3 regions of the Granulicatella sp. zg-ZJ genome follow, and region 2 is predicted to be linked to each of the others. Evidence: predicted binding sites of a transcription regulator. Region 2 holds the regulator's gene; each other region holds the start of a gene.
The links. Region 2 encodes Rex, which represses fermentation and respiration genes when NADH is low (regulators of the CRP and FNR family bind a similar motif). Its sites were predicted from a motif close to TTGTGAANTANTTCACAA; they were not measured.
Positions count from the first base shown of each region.

Region 1 (5,278 bases), on a different contig from region 2:
GTATTTTTCAAAACTGGAAAAATACGTTGGATTTTTTAGATATATTGTCAACAGTCTGAAAAGATATGTTGATATACCTCAACATATCTTTTTATCATCTATACACTTATTTTTCACATAGATAAATAAGCTGTATAATCTTTACAATGTAATAAGCGATTAGCATTTTCTACACGATCTGGTGTAGGTGGCTCCACATCTTTTAAAGGATACGGAATACCTAGCACCTCATATTTATAGACACCTAACTTGTGATAAGGTAACACTTCTACCCTTTTCACATTTTTCAATGTTTTCACAAATTTATCTAATCGTACTAACAATTCATCTTTATCCGAACCACCTGGTACTAAGACATGTCGAATCCAAACAGGTTGATTTACCTCAGACAAATATGTTGCCGCATCTAAAATATTTTGATTACTTCGTCCTGTTAATATTTTATGCTCTTCGTCATCAATTTGCTTAATATCCAATAGAATCAAATCTGTATATTTTAATAATTCATTAAATTTTGAAAAAAATGGCTCATCAAATGTGAATGGAGCTGCACAAGAATCTAATGTCGTATGGACACCTTTTTCTTTTGCCAATTTAAAAAATTCAATTAAAAAATCAATTTGAATTAAAGGTTCTCCGCCACTAACCGTGATACCCCCTCGTTCTCCCCAAAACTCTTTATACTTTAATGCTTCATTCAATAAATCTTCTGCCGTCCACTCACGTCCTCCTTGACCTAGCCGCCAAGTATCTGGATTATGACAAAATTGACATCTCAAATGACACCCTTGCATAAAAACTACAAAACGAATACCAGGACCATCAACAGAACCAAAACTCTCTGTTGAATGAACCCTTCCTAAAACAGTCATGCGCTTACCTCCTTTTTCTTTGATTTCTTTACAATTAGTTTATCATAATAAACAGAAAAGCTGCAAGAAAGACTTACAGCTTTTCATCACACACAGATTAGAATTGATTGTGAATAACACGATTTAAAATATCTGCAATTTGTGCTTTTGTTGCTTTATTTAAGTACAATGCATATCCAGATACACGTAATACAGCATGTGGATTTTCTTCTGGATGTTCTAAAATTTCAATTAGTTTTTCACGATTTAATACGTTAACGTTTAAGTGATGTCCACCTTTCACAAAGTATCCATCTAACATTGTTGCTAAATTCGCACGACGATCACTATCATCACGTCCTAACGCTTTTGGATGAATAGCAAATGTATATGAACTACCGTCTTTTGCATCATCAAATGGAATTTTCGCAACTGATGATAGTGCAGCTAAAGCACCTGATTTAACAGAATTATATTGAGGGTTAGCTCCTGGTGCGATTGGTGTCCATGGTTCACGGTATCCTACGATTTCTGGGTTAGAACCTGTGAATACATTTCCTAAAGATTTTCCATAAACAATATTTGATGTAATTGTTAAAATAGATGTTGTTACCTCTGCATTACGGTATGTTGGTAATTTACGTAAACGTTCCATGAAATCATGTAAGAAGTTTGTTACTAATGAGTCAACACGATCATCATTATTACCAAATGTTGGGAATTGTTCTCCTTCTACAACATAATCTACTGGGAAACCTGTTTCATCACGAATAATACGGATTTTTGAGTATTTAACAGCTGATAACATATCTCCTACTAACGCTAATCCTGCAATACCTGTTGCAAAGTAACGATGTGGATGTGTATCTAATAAAGCCATTTGACTTGATTCATACGCATAACGGTCATGAGAACGATGAATAATGTTCAATGCACGCATATACGTTTTAGCTGTCCAATCCAATACTTTATCTAATTTTTCCATCAATTCATCATAATCTAAGTAATCTGAAGTAATTGGTTCTAAACCTTCGATAACTTGATCGCGTGTTTTTTCATCAATACCACCTGATACAGCATATAATAATGCTTTTGGTCCAGAGAAACGTGCTCCAAAGTATTGATGCTCTAATCCCATAACAGATGGAGATACACAACATGCAATCGCAGCATCAGTTGAACCTAATCTCATACTCATAACAGCATCATTTTCATATTGAATAGCAGATGTATCAATAGATACTTGTGCACAATATTGACGATAAGCCAATGGTAATTTTTCGTTATAGAAAATTGTCAAGTTTGGTTCTGGTGACTCACCCATTGTATACAATGTATGTAAGCAACGGAATGCTGTTTTTGTTACTAATGAACGTCCATCATTATTCATACCTGCAATAGATAATGTTACCCATGTTGGCATACCAGAGAACACATCATTAAAATCAGGCGTACGTGCAAAACGAATCATACGTAATTTCATTACAAAATGATCAATAAATTCTTGTGCTTCTTGCTCTGTAATTAAACCAGCTTGTAAATCACGTTCAATATAAATATCAAAGAATGCATCCATACGTCCTAGTGATGTTGCCGCACCATTTGTTTGTTTTGCTGCTGCTAAGAATGCTAAATAAGTCCATTGAATAGCTTCTTGTGCTGTTTGAGCAGGACGACGTAAATCAAATCCGTGTAAATCCCCTAATTTGATTAAGTCATTTAAAGCACGATATTGTTTTGAAACTTCTTCACGTAATTGCATTTCTTCATCAGTGTAAGTTTCTTTTTCAAGATTTTTCCAATCTTGATATTTTTGTTTCATTAAGAAATCTACACCATACAACGCAACACGACGATAGTCACCAATAATACGTCCACGACCATAAGCATCTGGCAGACCTGTAATGATTTTGTTACGACGTGCTCTACGAATAGAATCATCATAAACATCAAATACACCTTGGTTATGTGTTTGTACCCAATCTGTAAAGATTGATTCTACTTCTTTATCTAAACTATAACCGTACGCTTCTAAGGCTTGTTTTGCCATACGCACACCACCAAAAGGATTTAAACCTTGTTTTAATGGTTTGTCTGTTTGTAAACCAATAATTTTTTCGTAATCTTTTAATTCATCACTAATGTAGGCTTTATCGTAAGCTAAAATCGTTGATACGACTTTTTCTTCCATATCTGCAACGCCATTTTCAACTTCTTTAGCAAGTAAATCTTGGAATACTTTATTTAATTTTTTTGTGCCCTCTGTTGCTTCTGCTAAGAAAGACTCGTCCCCTTTATATTCTGTATAGTTATCACGAATAAATTGTGCAACATCAATATTTTCTTTCCAAGCTGTTCCTTTAAAACCAGCCCATTGTTTATCTTCAAATCCAGCTAACAATTCTTTTGTTGTTTGTGCCATTTTCATTCTCCTTCTTGTGATGTTTTTAACAAAAGTATATTACTTATTGATACAGTTATTGTATCACAATTAGTACAGCTATGTAAAATAAAATCAAGTCTTTTATCTATTAAAAACATATATTTTTTTAGCTTTTTATAAAAAATATAAAAAGTATGATAAATCTGTCACAATTTTTTGTAACAGTTCTATAAACAAAAAACAACCTGTTATATAACGCTTAAATATTTTTAACTTGAATTTACTATAAAAATTCAGTAAACTGATACTAGTCTAGCACCATTAGTGTAATGGATATCACGTAAGATTCCGGTTCTTAAAATGGGGGTTCGATTCCCTCATGGTGCGTAAAAAACATTGATAAATCGATGTTTTATCCAATTAAAATCTTCTTTTAAAAATAGGTACCTTTATTCTTTTAAGTTTAATACATATTATATATCTCTACTTTGTACCAACATAACTTTTAACTTTACTCTAAAAGAAAAGAAATGTACCAAATGGTTACTCCACTTGATACACATCATTTTCATCATCTAAACTAATCTTCTTTTTTTACTCTAATTATATACAATAGCCAACTAGTAAATAAAGACAACCAACCTATCTCTATTGGGATATTTTTAGTACTTGTTTTTGGTAATATTTTATCTTTAGATACTTCTTGTTCAACATTTTTTATTATTTTTTTGTTTAAATAAATTTCCTTTTTATTAGACAATACAACTGAAGCGATACTCTCCATAGATACTACTTTTTTTGTTCCAATTCGTACTTTTTCAATTACAGGTTGAATGATAACTTCTTCTTTTTCTACACCATTAACAATATAAATGCGTTTTTTACCAACTTTCCCTACTTGTTCTACAATTCTTGTTCCAATAGTCAAAGTATTATCTTCAATCGTTTCAATCGTAAATGGTATATTTTCAATTATTTCCGATTGGTCTTTAAGTTTTGTCCCCCTATATATAACAGTCGGTACCATTGCTTTTATCACTTCTTCGGTGACAAAAGGTTCTCCAAAAGCAACACCTTTTTTAAAATGTTGTACTTTTCTCACGCGTTTTAGTCCGACTTGTCCTTCTTCCGTGCGTACTTCATCTATATACATTGTCGCATCTGCTTCTTCTTTTATCGTAACTGGAATGTCCTCTTCTGTTTCTGTAACAGTTTCACTGTCAATTGGTTTTGTCCCCCTATATATAACAGTCGGTACCATTGCTTTTATCACTTCTTCGGTGACAAAAGGTTCTCCAAAAGCAACGCCTTTTTTAAAATGTTGTACTTTTCTCACGCGTTTTAGTCCGACTTGTCCTTCTTCCGTGCGTACTTCATCTATATACATTGTCGCATCTGCTTCTTCTTTTATCGTAACTGGAATGTCCTCTTCTGTTTCTGTAACAGTTTCACTGTCAATTGGTTTTGTCCCCCTATATATAACAGTCGGTACCATTGCTTTTATCACTTCTTCGGTGACAACAGGTTCTCCAAAAGCAACGCCTTTTTTAAAATGTTGTACTTTTCTCACACGTTTTAGTCCGACTTGCCCTTCTTCCGTTCGTACTTCATCTGTATACATTGTCGCATCTGCTTCTTCTTTTATCGTAACTGGAATGTCTTCTTCTGTTTCTGTAACAGTTTCACTGTCAATTGGTTTTGTCCCCCTATATATAACAGTCGGTACCATTGCTTTTATCACTTCTTCGGTGACAACAGGTTCTCCAAAAGCAATGCCTTTTTTAAAATGTTGTACTTTTCTTACCCGTTTTAGTCCTGCTTGCCCTTCTTCCGTGCGTACTTCATCTGTATACATTGTCGCATCTGCTTCTTCTTTTATCGTAACTGGAATGTCCTCTTCTGTTTCTGTAACAGTTTCACTGTCAATTGGTTTTGTCCCCCTATATATAACAGTCGGTACCATTGCTTTTATCACTTCTTCGGTGACAACAGGTTCTCCAAAAGCAACGCCTTTTTTAAAATGTTGTACTTTTCTCACACGTTT
Region 1 is NZ_WNJY01000041.1:3,641-8,918, reverse strand. Features, by position in the region: gene pflA (pyruvate formate-lyase-activating protein) at 114-872, opposite strand; gene pflB (formate C-acetyltransferase) at 970-3,279, opposite strand; tRNA gene GMA11_RS08730 (tRNA-Arg) at 3,550-3,621, shown strand; gene GMA11_RS08725 (ZmpA/ZmpB/ZmpC family metallo-endopeptidase) at 3,815-5,278, opposite strand, start outside.
Region 1: a site for Rex is predicted at 3,288-3,305, ahead of pflB (formate C-acetyltransferase). Genes of this name have one in related genera too.

Region 2 (5,278 bases):
AGCGAACTTTGTAGGTTTAGCAAAACAAGGTTATTATAATGGTGTTATTTTCCATCGAGTTATTTCAGACTTTATGATTCAAGGAGGAGATCCTACTGGAACAGGTATGGGTGGTGAATCAATTTATGGAGAAAAATTTGAGGATGAGTTTTCTTTAGACGCATTTAATTTTAATGGAGCATTATCTATGGCAAATGCTGGACCAAATACTAATGGGAGTCAATTTTTTATTGTTACAGCTAAACATGTGCCGGCACATATGTTATCACAATTAGAAAAAGGAGGTTGGCCAAAAGAAGCGATTGAAGAATACGCTAAAAATGGTGGGACACCTTGGTTAGATCAAAGACATACTGTTTTTGGGCAAGTGAAAAGTGGCATGGATGTTGTGTATGCTATTGAACAAGCAAAAACAGGTGCTCAAGATAGACCTTTAGAAGATATTGCCATTTTATCTATTGAAGAATTATAAGGTGTTGCCTATGTATAAAATTGGTGACATTATAGAAGGGACAGTAACAGGGGTTCAGCCTTATGGAATTTTTGTTAGTCTTGGTCAGGACGAACAAGGTTTAATTCATATTTCAGAATGTACACATGGATATATACAAAATGTACAAGGTTTTTTGACTTTGGGGCAAACGGTACGTGCCATGGTCATTGATGTTGATGAATATACGAAGAAAATCAGTTTGTCGTTACGTGCGTTAGAAAAAATTCCGGTTCCTAAGCAAGTGGTACGAAAGAAAAGACGGCGTGATGTTTATACTAATCAATTAGGATTTGAAACACTGCGTCAAAAATTACCTGAATGGATTGATGAAGCTCAGGAGTTAATCAATCAACAGACACATCAAGAATAATGGAGGTAGAAACATGGGAAAACATATAACATTTGATTATAAAAAAGCACTCTCTTTCTTTGGAGGGCATGAATTACGTTATTTACAATCAGCTGTATCAACAGCGAATAGAGATTTACGTGAAAAAACAGGTGCAGGTTTTGATTTTACAGGTTGGGTGGATTTACCAGAAACATACGATAAAGAAGAATTTGCACGTATTAAAGAAGCTGCTAAAAAAATTCAATCGGATTCAGATGTTTTAGTTGTGATTGGTATTGGAGGTTCATATCTAGGTGCTAAAGCAGCCATTGATTTCTTAAATCACAGTTTTTATAATTTAGACCCGAACCGTAAAACACCACAAGTATTCTTTGCAGGAAATAGTATTAGTTCAACCTATTTATATGACTTAATTGATATTATTGGTGATAGAGATTTTTCTGTGAATGTGATTTCTAAATCTGGTACAACAACCGAACCAGCGATTGCTTTCCGTGTATTTAAAGAGTTATTGATAAAAAAATATGGACAAGAAGAAGCAAAAAAACGCATTTATGCTACAACGGATGCCGCACGTGGTGCATTGAAACATGAAGCTGATGCAGAAGGTTATAAAACATTTGTTATTCCGGATAGTGTAGGTGGACGTTTCACAGTTCTAACGCCTGTGGGATTATTACCAATAGCTGTGACAGGTGCTGATATTGACGGACTGATGTCTGGTGCTAAGCAAGCAATGTTAGATTATCAAGAGGATGCTTTAGAAACAAATGAAGCGTATCAATATGCAGCAATTCGTAATATTTTATACCGTAAAGGTAAAGTGACAGAGTTATTAATTAACTATGAACCAAGTTTACAATATTTCTCTGAATGGTGGAAACAATTATTTGGTGAGTCAGAAGGGAAAGACCAAAAAGGTATTTACCCATCTAGTGCAAACTTCTCAACAGATTTACATTCATTGGGACAATACATTCAAGAGGGACAACGTAACTTGTTTGAAACAGTTATTAAAGTAGATAAACCAAGACGATCTGTTACAATCCCAGTAACCGAAGAAGATTTAGATGGATTAGGTTATTTGCAAGGAAAAGAAGTAGACTTTGTGAATACAAAAGCTTATGAGGGTACATTATTGGCTCATACTGACGGAGGTGTTCCAAACCTATTGGTTACAATTCCAGATACAAGTGCTTATACATTAGGATATTTGATGTATTTCTTTGAAATTGCGGTGGCTATTTCAGGTTATTTAAATGGTGTTAATCCATTTGACCAACCAGGAGTTGAAGCGTATAAGAAAAATATGTTTGCATTATTAGGGAAACCTGGTTTTGAAGATTTAAAAGCAGAATTAGAACAAAAATTATAAAATAGAACAAAGGTAGTGGAAAATTCGTTTTTACTACCTTTTTTCATTTGATATGATGTCTGGTACCATGCACATTAGTATTCTTTTTATAAAGGACAAACGTTTTGTACATTATTTGTTCGCATTCATGTTGATATTCGTATATATGGAATAGATATGAGTGAATTTATTTGTTATAATTAGACAAATTGATTTCTTTTTGTAGTTTTTTTCACTAAAGTATAGTAATATCAATATAGAATATTTAAGAAAACGAGGGCATTGAGATGAGTGAAAATATAAGTAAAATTCCAAATGCTACGGTTAAACGTTTACCTTTGTATCATCGTTACTTACAGTTATTATTAGACTCTGGTAAAACAAGAATCTCATCTGCTGAATTAAGTGAGATTATTAAAGTAGATAGTGCGACTATACGCCGTGATTTTTCACATTTTGGAGAACTTGGAAAACGAGGGTATGGGTATGATGTTGAGGCTTTATTAGCCTTTTTCAATAAAACATTAAATCAAGATCGACTGGCACATGTGGCGCTTGTTGGTGTTGGGAATTTAGGACATGCGTTGTTAAATTATAATTTCCAACAAAGTAATAGTGTGCGTATTAGTGCAGCGTTCGATGTGTCAAAAGACATTGTTGGTACAATTCAAAGTGGTGTACCTATATATGATATGAATGATATGGAAAAGCAGTTAAAAATACAAAAAATTGATATTATCATTTTAACGGTACCACAAACTGTTGCTCAAGAAACAGCAGAAATAGCCGTAAAAGCAGGTGTAAAAGGGATTTTAAACTTTACACCACTACGTTTATCTGTGCCAGAAGGTGTACGTGTACAAAATGTTGACTTAACAAATGAATTACAAACATTGATTTATTTCTTGGATAATGTTGAATAATATAAAATAAGGAGGAATCGTATGGCAAAAGACAAGAAAACTTTTTATTTAACAACGCCTATTTATTATCCGAGTGGGAATCTGCATATAGGGCATGCTTATACAACGGTTGCAAGTGATGCAATGATACGTTATAAAAAATTACAAGGATTTGATACTTATTTTTTAACAGGAACAGATGAGCACGGACAAAAAATCCAGCAAAAAGCGCAAGAGTCTGGAGTTACTGAAATAGAATTTGTAGATAATATTATTCATGGTATTAAATCGTTGTGGGAATTATTGGATATTTCTTATAACGATTTTATTCGTACGACACAGACAAGACATAAAGAATCTGTTCAAAAAATCTTCCAAAAATTAGTTGATAATGGAGATATTTATTTAGGTGAGTACGAAGGGTGGTATTCTGTATCTGATGAGGAATATTTTACAGAATCACAATTACAAGAAGTGTTTCGTGATGAAAACGGAAAAATGATTGGTGGTATTGCGCCGAGCGGTCATGAAGTACAACTTGTGAAAGAAGAATCCTATTTCTTTAGAATGAGTAAATATGCAGATAGATTATTGGCATATTATGAAGAACACCCAGATTTCATTCAACCAGAATCACGTCGTAATGAGATGGTTAACAATTTTATTAAACCGGGTTTAGAAGATTTAGCGGTATCGCGTACATCGTTTGATTGGGGTATTAAAGTACCAAATGATCCAAAACATGTTATTTACGTATGGATTGATGCATTATCAAACTATATTACGGCTTTAGGATATGGTTCAGATGATGAAACACTCTTTAACAAATATTGGCCAGCAGATGTGCATTTTATTGGAAAAGAAATTGTTCGTTTCCATACGATTTATTGGCCGATTATGTTAATGGCACTTGATTTACCATTACCTAAGAAAATTTTTGCACACGGTTGGTTATTGATGAAAGACGGGAAAATGTCTAAATCAAAAGGAAATGTTGTTGATCCAAATACATTAATTGAACGTTATGGATTAGACGCGTTGCGCTATTATTTATTACGTGAAGTACCATTTGGTTCAGACGGTATTTTTACACCAGAATCTTTTGTAGAACGTATTAACTATGACTTAGCAAATGATTTGGGGAATTTATTAAATCGTACGATTGCGATGATCAATAAATATTGTGGCGGTGTGATTCCAAGTTTTACACAACCTGTTTCTAATTATGATTCAGAACTGATACAAGCGTCAAAAGATATGATTGATGAAGTCGAACAAGCAATGGATAATATGCAATTTTCAGTGGCATTAACAGCTATTTGGAAATTTGTTTCTCGTACAAATAAATATATTGACGAAACAACACCATGGGCAGCAGTAAAAGACGACACAAGACAAGAGGAATTGGCACGTACAATGAACTATTTAGCAGAAAGTTTACGTATTATTGCTGTTTCTTTACAACCATTTTTAGTAGATACACCAAAACGTATTTTTGAGCAACTATGTATTGAAAATGAAACATTAAAAGATTATCCGTCTATGCACACATTTGGTGTTATTCCAGTCAACACAAAAGTTGTGGAAAAAGGAGAACCGATTTTCCCACGTTTAGATATGGATATAGAAGTTGCGTATATTAAAGAACGTATGGCAGCAGGAGCACCAGTAAAAGAAGAGGTAGAGGTTTTTGAACCTGAAAAAACAGAATTAAGTTGTCAAAAAGATGCGATTGTTTATGAAGATTTTGATAAAATTGAATTAAAAGTCGCGCAAGTTGTTGATTGTTTACGTGTTGAGGGCGCTGATAAACTATTAAAATTCAGACTAGATGCAGGTGATAAAGGAGGACATCGTCAAATACTATCTGGTATTGCGCAATGGTATCCAAATCCTGAAGAGTTTATAGGGAAAAAAGTTGTGATTGTTGCAAATTTAAAACCACGTAAACTAAGAGGGCATATTAGTCAAGGTATGATTTTATCTGCTGAGAAAGACGGTCAACTACAAGTTGTTTTTGCTCCAGAAGAATCACAAATTGGTTCAACAGTAGCATAATGAGTAAATGCAGCGTTAAACCGAACTCGGTTTAACGCTGTTCTTTTGATTAGGAGTTATCATGAAAGATTTTAAAGTAATTGATTTACATAAAACATATGGCATTAAAACTTTATTAA
Region 2 is NZ_WNJY01000030.1:13,733-19,010, reverse strand. Features, by position in the region: gene GMA11_RS07960 (peptidylprolyl isomerase) at 1-472, shown strand, start outside; gene GMA11_RS07955 (CvfD/Ygs/GSP13 family RNA-binding post-transcriptional regulator) at 483-863, shown strand; gene GMA11_RS07950 (glucose-6-phosphate isomerase) at 877-2,220, shown strand; gene GMA11_RS07945 (redox-sensing transcriptional repressor Rex) at 2,487-3,122, shown strand; gene metG (methionine--tRNA ligase) at 3,144-5,159, shown strand; gene GMA11_RS07935 (ABC-F family ATP-binding cassette domain-containing protein) at 5,221-5,278, shown strand, end outside.

Region 3 (5,278 bases), on a different contig from region 2:
AAAAAAACATCTAGAGCAACAGTCAACGCTAGTGACGGAATATGATGAAGCGATTGTAAGGAAGTTAATTGATAAAGTAGTGGTTGGTAATGATGATGTGGAAATTACGTTAAAATCAGGTGAAATAATGAAATTGAAGCGGTATAAAAAGTGAGGCATCTCCGTATTGAGGTGCTTTTTTATTGGGTTAAGATGTGTTGATTTTATGATATAATAAAATGGAGTGGTATATTCTTTTGAACCTACAAGTTAGTGTTCGAACATACCTGTACGATCAGTTCATGTGGAGTGCGTAGCTCTGCTCGTAAAATCTTAGAATCCTTTGAACGAAAGGGATAGTAAAACGCCTTGACATCAAGGTGTTTTGTCGTATGGTGGGTAAGTATCAGAGTGAGAGTTGAAGTTGAAGTGGTGGGATTGAAAGCTTGATGGTAGAATTATTTATTCCCATAAACCCTAGTGGGTACGGGTTTGTTTCCATAGACAAGGGGCTTATGGGAATAAATGTACCCCCCTGTTTTTATAAATGAAACTCTAGAAAGGTTTGGTCTAGAGAAGTGTGAGAACTGTTTTTGATACAATTTTTAAATATGTTAATATATTCAATATATCTAGGGAAGAAAAGCAAAGAGTAGCACTTGCTCGAGGGGTGCTATTGTCTTCTAAATTTTTGTTAGTGGATGAGGTTAATTCAATGATTGACGAACAAACAACTAGGGATATAAGGGGATATCTATCACAACGAAACGTAGGTTTTATAGAGGTAGCACATAAAGTTTCCAAAGAGGACAAAATATTGTATGATAAATTTATAAAAGTTGAAAGGATTGTATAATATGATTACGTCATTAAAAGATTGCCAAAAGAAGATTTTAGAAAATAAAAAAATGAAAGGCTTTAATACTACAGATATTAAATTTGAGTTACTATGTTTATATGGAGAGGTTAATGAATTATTTCAGGCATATTTGAAGGATGATGTTTCAAATATTGCAGAGGAATTAGCAGATGTAGCTATTTTTTTACTTGGTATTTCTGAAATTCTCAATGTAGATCTTGAAACTGCAATCATTGAAAAAATTGTAGTCAATGAAAAAAGAATCTATAATGAAAATGGTTCAAAATTATCCACTCCGGCCAAGAAAGTGTAAAGTAGGTTATTTTCAACTATAGTGGATAGTTAGAAAATACTTTACGTATGAAGTAACCGCATGTAACTATTTTTAGCTACATGCGGTTTTAAAATATTTTCATAAGAATCACAATTAAACAATGATAATATCTCGTCTTCTAAGACATTATAATATAGAAAATGATTAGAAAAGCAGTGTTCAAAATGAAAACACATTATCTGAAAGTTAAATATTTACATTTGTTAGGAGTGGTAGATGAAAAGTAATAAGAAGTTTGGGAGAGAAGCATTTTAGGAACTCGCTGAAAAAGTATGCTTATAGACTAAATAAAATGAAAAATAAGGTATCTTAACAAATCATTAAAAAACTCATATTTTTCAATATTGATACCAAAAGAATCGTTTTTTTAGTTTGTAGAGCAAACAGTCTTTAGGTAGACATATTTTCTGATGAGTTTGTTGTTCTCGATAGGCTCAACGCTGAATAGATAGTAGTGGTTCCGATTGTTCTTGGCATTTTCTTTATTCAGTTTAAGGTATGGTTTTCTAGACATAAGGGATTCCTCTTTTCTTTAGTTCAGTGTAGAACACTTTATAATTTTTGTCTAGTTTAGTGTAACCTATTCAATCTATCTGTGATGAGTTTATTTTTCAGTATATAACTATCTTACATTAAACAGTGAGCCCAAAATATTTTGATATTGATAAGACAGTAACTTATTTTGATGAAATGGCTAAGCAATCTAAATTAATTAAAGTTATTTTTCAGTTAAAATTAGAGGGATATTCTCCTTATCGTATGATGCAAGCACAAATTGAAGAAGAGATTGCGCTCACTTTTTCTCAAAAATATCCTAAAGTTAATAAAGAAAAAATGTCACTTTTTTGCAAACTCTATGCTTCTAGTGTATTATCTACAGTCAGTTGGTGGATTGAAAATTATGAGAGTCATACAGCAGAAGAGGTGGTTGAGATGATAGCTACATCTATGAGTAATGGTTTTGAGCGGATTTTGGTCGACAAATAAAGCGGTTTTGTCTTTAATCACTTTTTTTATTTTGTTACACTAATCACAAATAAAAATAAAGGAGACTTTATATGTCTAATCGTGTTTGTGAAGTACTTAATATTGAAAAGCCTATTATTCAAGGGCCTATGGCTTGAATTTCAACAGCACCATTGGTTGCTGCGGTTTCTAATGCTGGAGGCCTAGGAGTTCTAGGCGTAGGTTTTGCTCCAGATGAGTTTGTTAAAGAACAGGTTGAGGAAACTCGAAAATCGACAGATAAACCGTTTGGTATCAATACAGTTCTTATACCTGAGAACCTTGATCGTTTAACTAAGTTGATTTCTGAAATAAAAACACCAGTTATATATGCAGATACACTGATTAATGTAGATGAACAAATTTGTCTTCATTATTTTAAACTTTGGCATGATGCGGGATGTAAAATAATTTTGAAGGCTTCAACTATTGCTGATGCAATTGCTGCTGAAAAAGGTGGAGCTGATTTGATCATAGTTAAAGGATGGGAAGGTGGAGGTCATACTATAGTTGAAGCCACCACTGTTCTTGTTCCACAAGCTACGGATGTATTGAGTGTGCCAGTTGTTGCATCAGGTGGTATTGCGGATGGACGTGGTTTCGCGGCTGCGATTGCTCTTGGAGCAGAAGGTATTGAAATGGGAACAATCTTTATGGCTGCGGAAGAAGCTTCAGTTCATCCAAATGTTAAAAAAGCTTTAATTAATGCAGGTGATATGTCAACGGTTATTACAGGTTATTCCACAGATGAGCCTTGTTGCCAAATTAAAAATAAACTTTCAGATGAAATGATTGAAATTGAAGCAAATAATACTAAGGAAGTTGCTGCGGAACTTCTTCGTACAGTAGCTGAAAGTTCTCTTAAAAAGGCTATGATTGATGGAGATATGGTGGAAGGTGCAGTAATGGCAGGACAAATTGTACCACTTATCACTGAAATTAAATCTGTCGAATCTATCCTTAGTGAAGTGATTGAGGGTGCTAAGGTTGAACTTGTAAGAGCTAGTCAATTTAAATTTTAATAAAAAAAATCAAGCCTAGTCAGATTCTGAATAGGCTTTTAGTGTATACTGGTGTTCGATGTATTTGTAACTGTATTTCATTCAATAATATAATTTCAAAGCCAAGCTGCCACTTTCGTTCTCTAGTATGGGAAGTTTGCTAGGCACATGTGGAGGCGGTCGTATTACTGTCAAAAATAAGCACATCTAAGTAAGAAAACCTATTGAAATCAAAGGCTTTTCTGAGTTCTATCGCTAAACGAAAGAAATGAATCTGGAAAAGCCTTAGTTTTTATCGATCTTATCAACTACTTGGGGACATATTCAAAACGAATTGGAAATATTACTCATTTGGTTTATAATATAATTTAGTGTTAGTGTGTATTCAGGTAACTAATAATGATACTGAGAATAAATACAGTGTTAATGATGCGGTCTGGATTGTGGCAGCGTTATTAGCAGCGGAACAGTATACGATGAAATCGAGTGCGACACGTGAAGATATATTCTTTAAGAAGTCGGATATAGTAAAGAAAGCTCAATCATTGATAATAAATAAAGTTGATTCTGTTAGAGTGCTATGGTGGGTTAATTCCGATAATGAAAAGCATATACAGAATTATTTGAGAGCGGATTCAACGGTTGATTCTACTTCAAGACGACTTTCAATGATGGATGAGTTTCCTGATAAAATGTATCCTACGGTATTAAGTATGTCAGATAAGTTTGATATAAACGGTCTCCAAATGACAATGGAAGAATTATTTTTCTTTGTTGAGAAGCAGTACCAAGAGGTGATAAAGAAAATGGTAGCAATTGATATCGATTACAAAGGAGTATTGGATTACTTGGGGAATAACCAGGAAGTTCCATATTCAAATCCAGAGGCAGTCGGCGTTGATCCAGTAGAAAAGGATAGACTACTTAAGGTTAAAGAAAAAGGACAGGCAGCGGTTGCTGAAATGAAAAAGATGGCAGCGAGTTGCGAGCAATTGTTCGGCTTGGATAAATGTTTGCCTATTTCTTGGCTGGATGGCTCAAACACGAAGACTAGAAAATATCTCTGGGCGCAGATAAAATATAAGGATTACGCAGCTAATCCTACTAGTATTTCTTTGTTTGTTGAGAAAGACAATGGTATGACAAGATACCGCATTAGTTTGGAAATAAAGAATGATGGCACTGATAAGAAAACGATGGCATTATACCATTCTCATTTAGATATTCCGAAAGAAGATGGAATGGTTTATGTGTCTGGAAGTGACGAGTGGGGAAATCCAGCAATCATTACAGACTCGGTAGATCAGATCAAAGCAAAGATTGATTTAGGTGAAATTCGAAAGGTTCAACTTTGTGTTTATGTTGAGTCAGCAGAGGGTAAAACAAACGAACAATATGACACTGATGTAATGGCCGCAGTAAAGAAGATCATTCCATATTACGAGCATGTCATTGGAAAATTCTCTACACAATCAACTGGCCGTGCATGGCTGTTAACATGGAATCCTGCAAGCTGGAATTGGACAAACTACAAAACATGGTGTAAAGATACAAAGCTTGGAAACAAATTTGTTGAGTCTTGGACTTGTGCAAGTAAGCAACCTACTGTTGGTGATGAGATTTTCTTGATTAAGACAGGTTCTAAACCTAGAGGAATTCTTGCTCATGGATATGTAGTGAAAGGCGCTTATGAAGCAGATCACTACGATCCTGAAAAAGCTGAAGCAGGAGTTAAATCTAATCACATAGATACAGAATATGACTGGATTCAAGATTATGATACAGAATCAATGTTGATGCAGGATGACCTTAAAACTACACTTCCTGACCAGCAGTGGAGTCCAATGGGATCTGGTATCGAGATTAAATCGAGTGTTTTACCAGAATTGAAAAAGATGTGGTTAGAACTAATTGGCAAGAAAGCTGACGACGTTACATACTGGCCAAGTTTAGAAGAATATGATCCGGGAATCACAAAAGAGAAGTGGACCGAATTGCTTAATAATCCGGATGTTACAAATAAAGATAGCCTAAAAATGTTCAAGATGATACTTGAACTGGGTGGGAAATCTACATGTGCTAATCTTGCTGAAATCTATG
Region 3 is NZ_WNJY01000023.1:16,792-22,069, reverse strand. Features, by position in the region: gene GMA11_RS07100 (recombinase family protein) at 1-154, shown strand, start outside; gene GMA11_RS07095 (MazG-like family protein) at 837-1,151, shown strand; gene GMA11_RS09360 (DUF5960 family protein) at 1,540-1,686, opposite strand; gene GMA11_RS07090 (TetR/AcrR family transcriptional regulator C-terminal domain-containing protein) at 1,812-2,159, shown strand; gene GMA11_RS07085 (nitronate monooxygenase) at 2,297-3,199, shown strand; gene GMA11_RS07080 (McrB family protein) at 3,622-5,278, shown strand, end outside.
Region 3: a site for Rex is predicted at 2,191-2,208, ahead of GMA11_RS07085 (nitronate monooxygenase). Genes of this name have one in related genera too.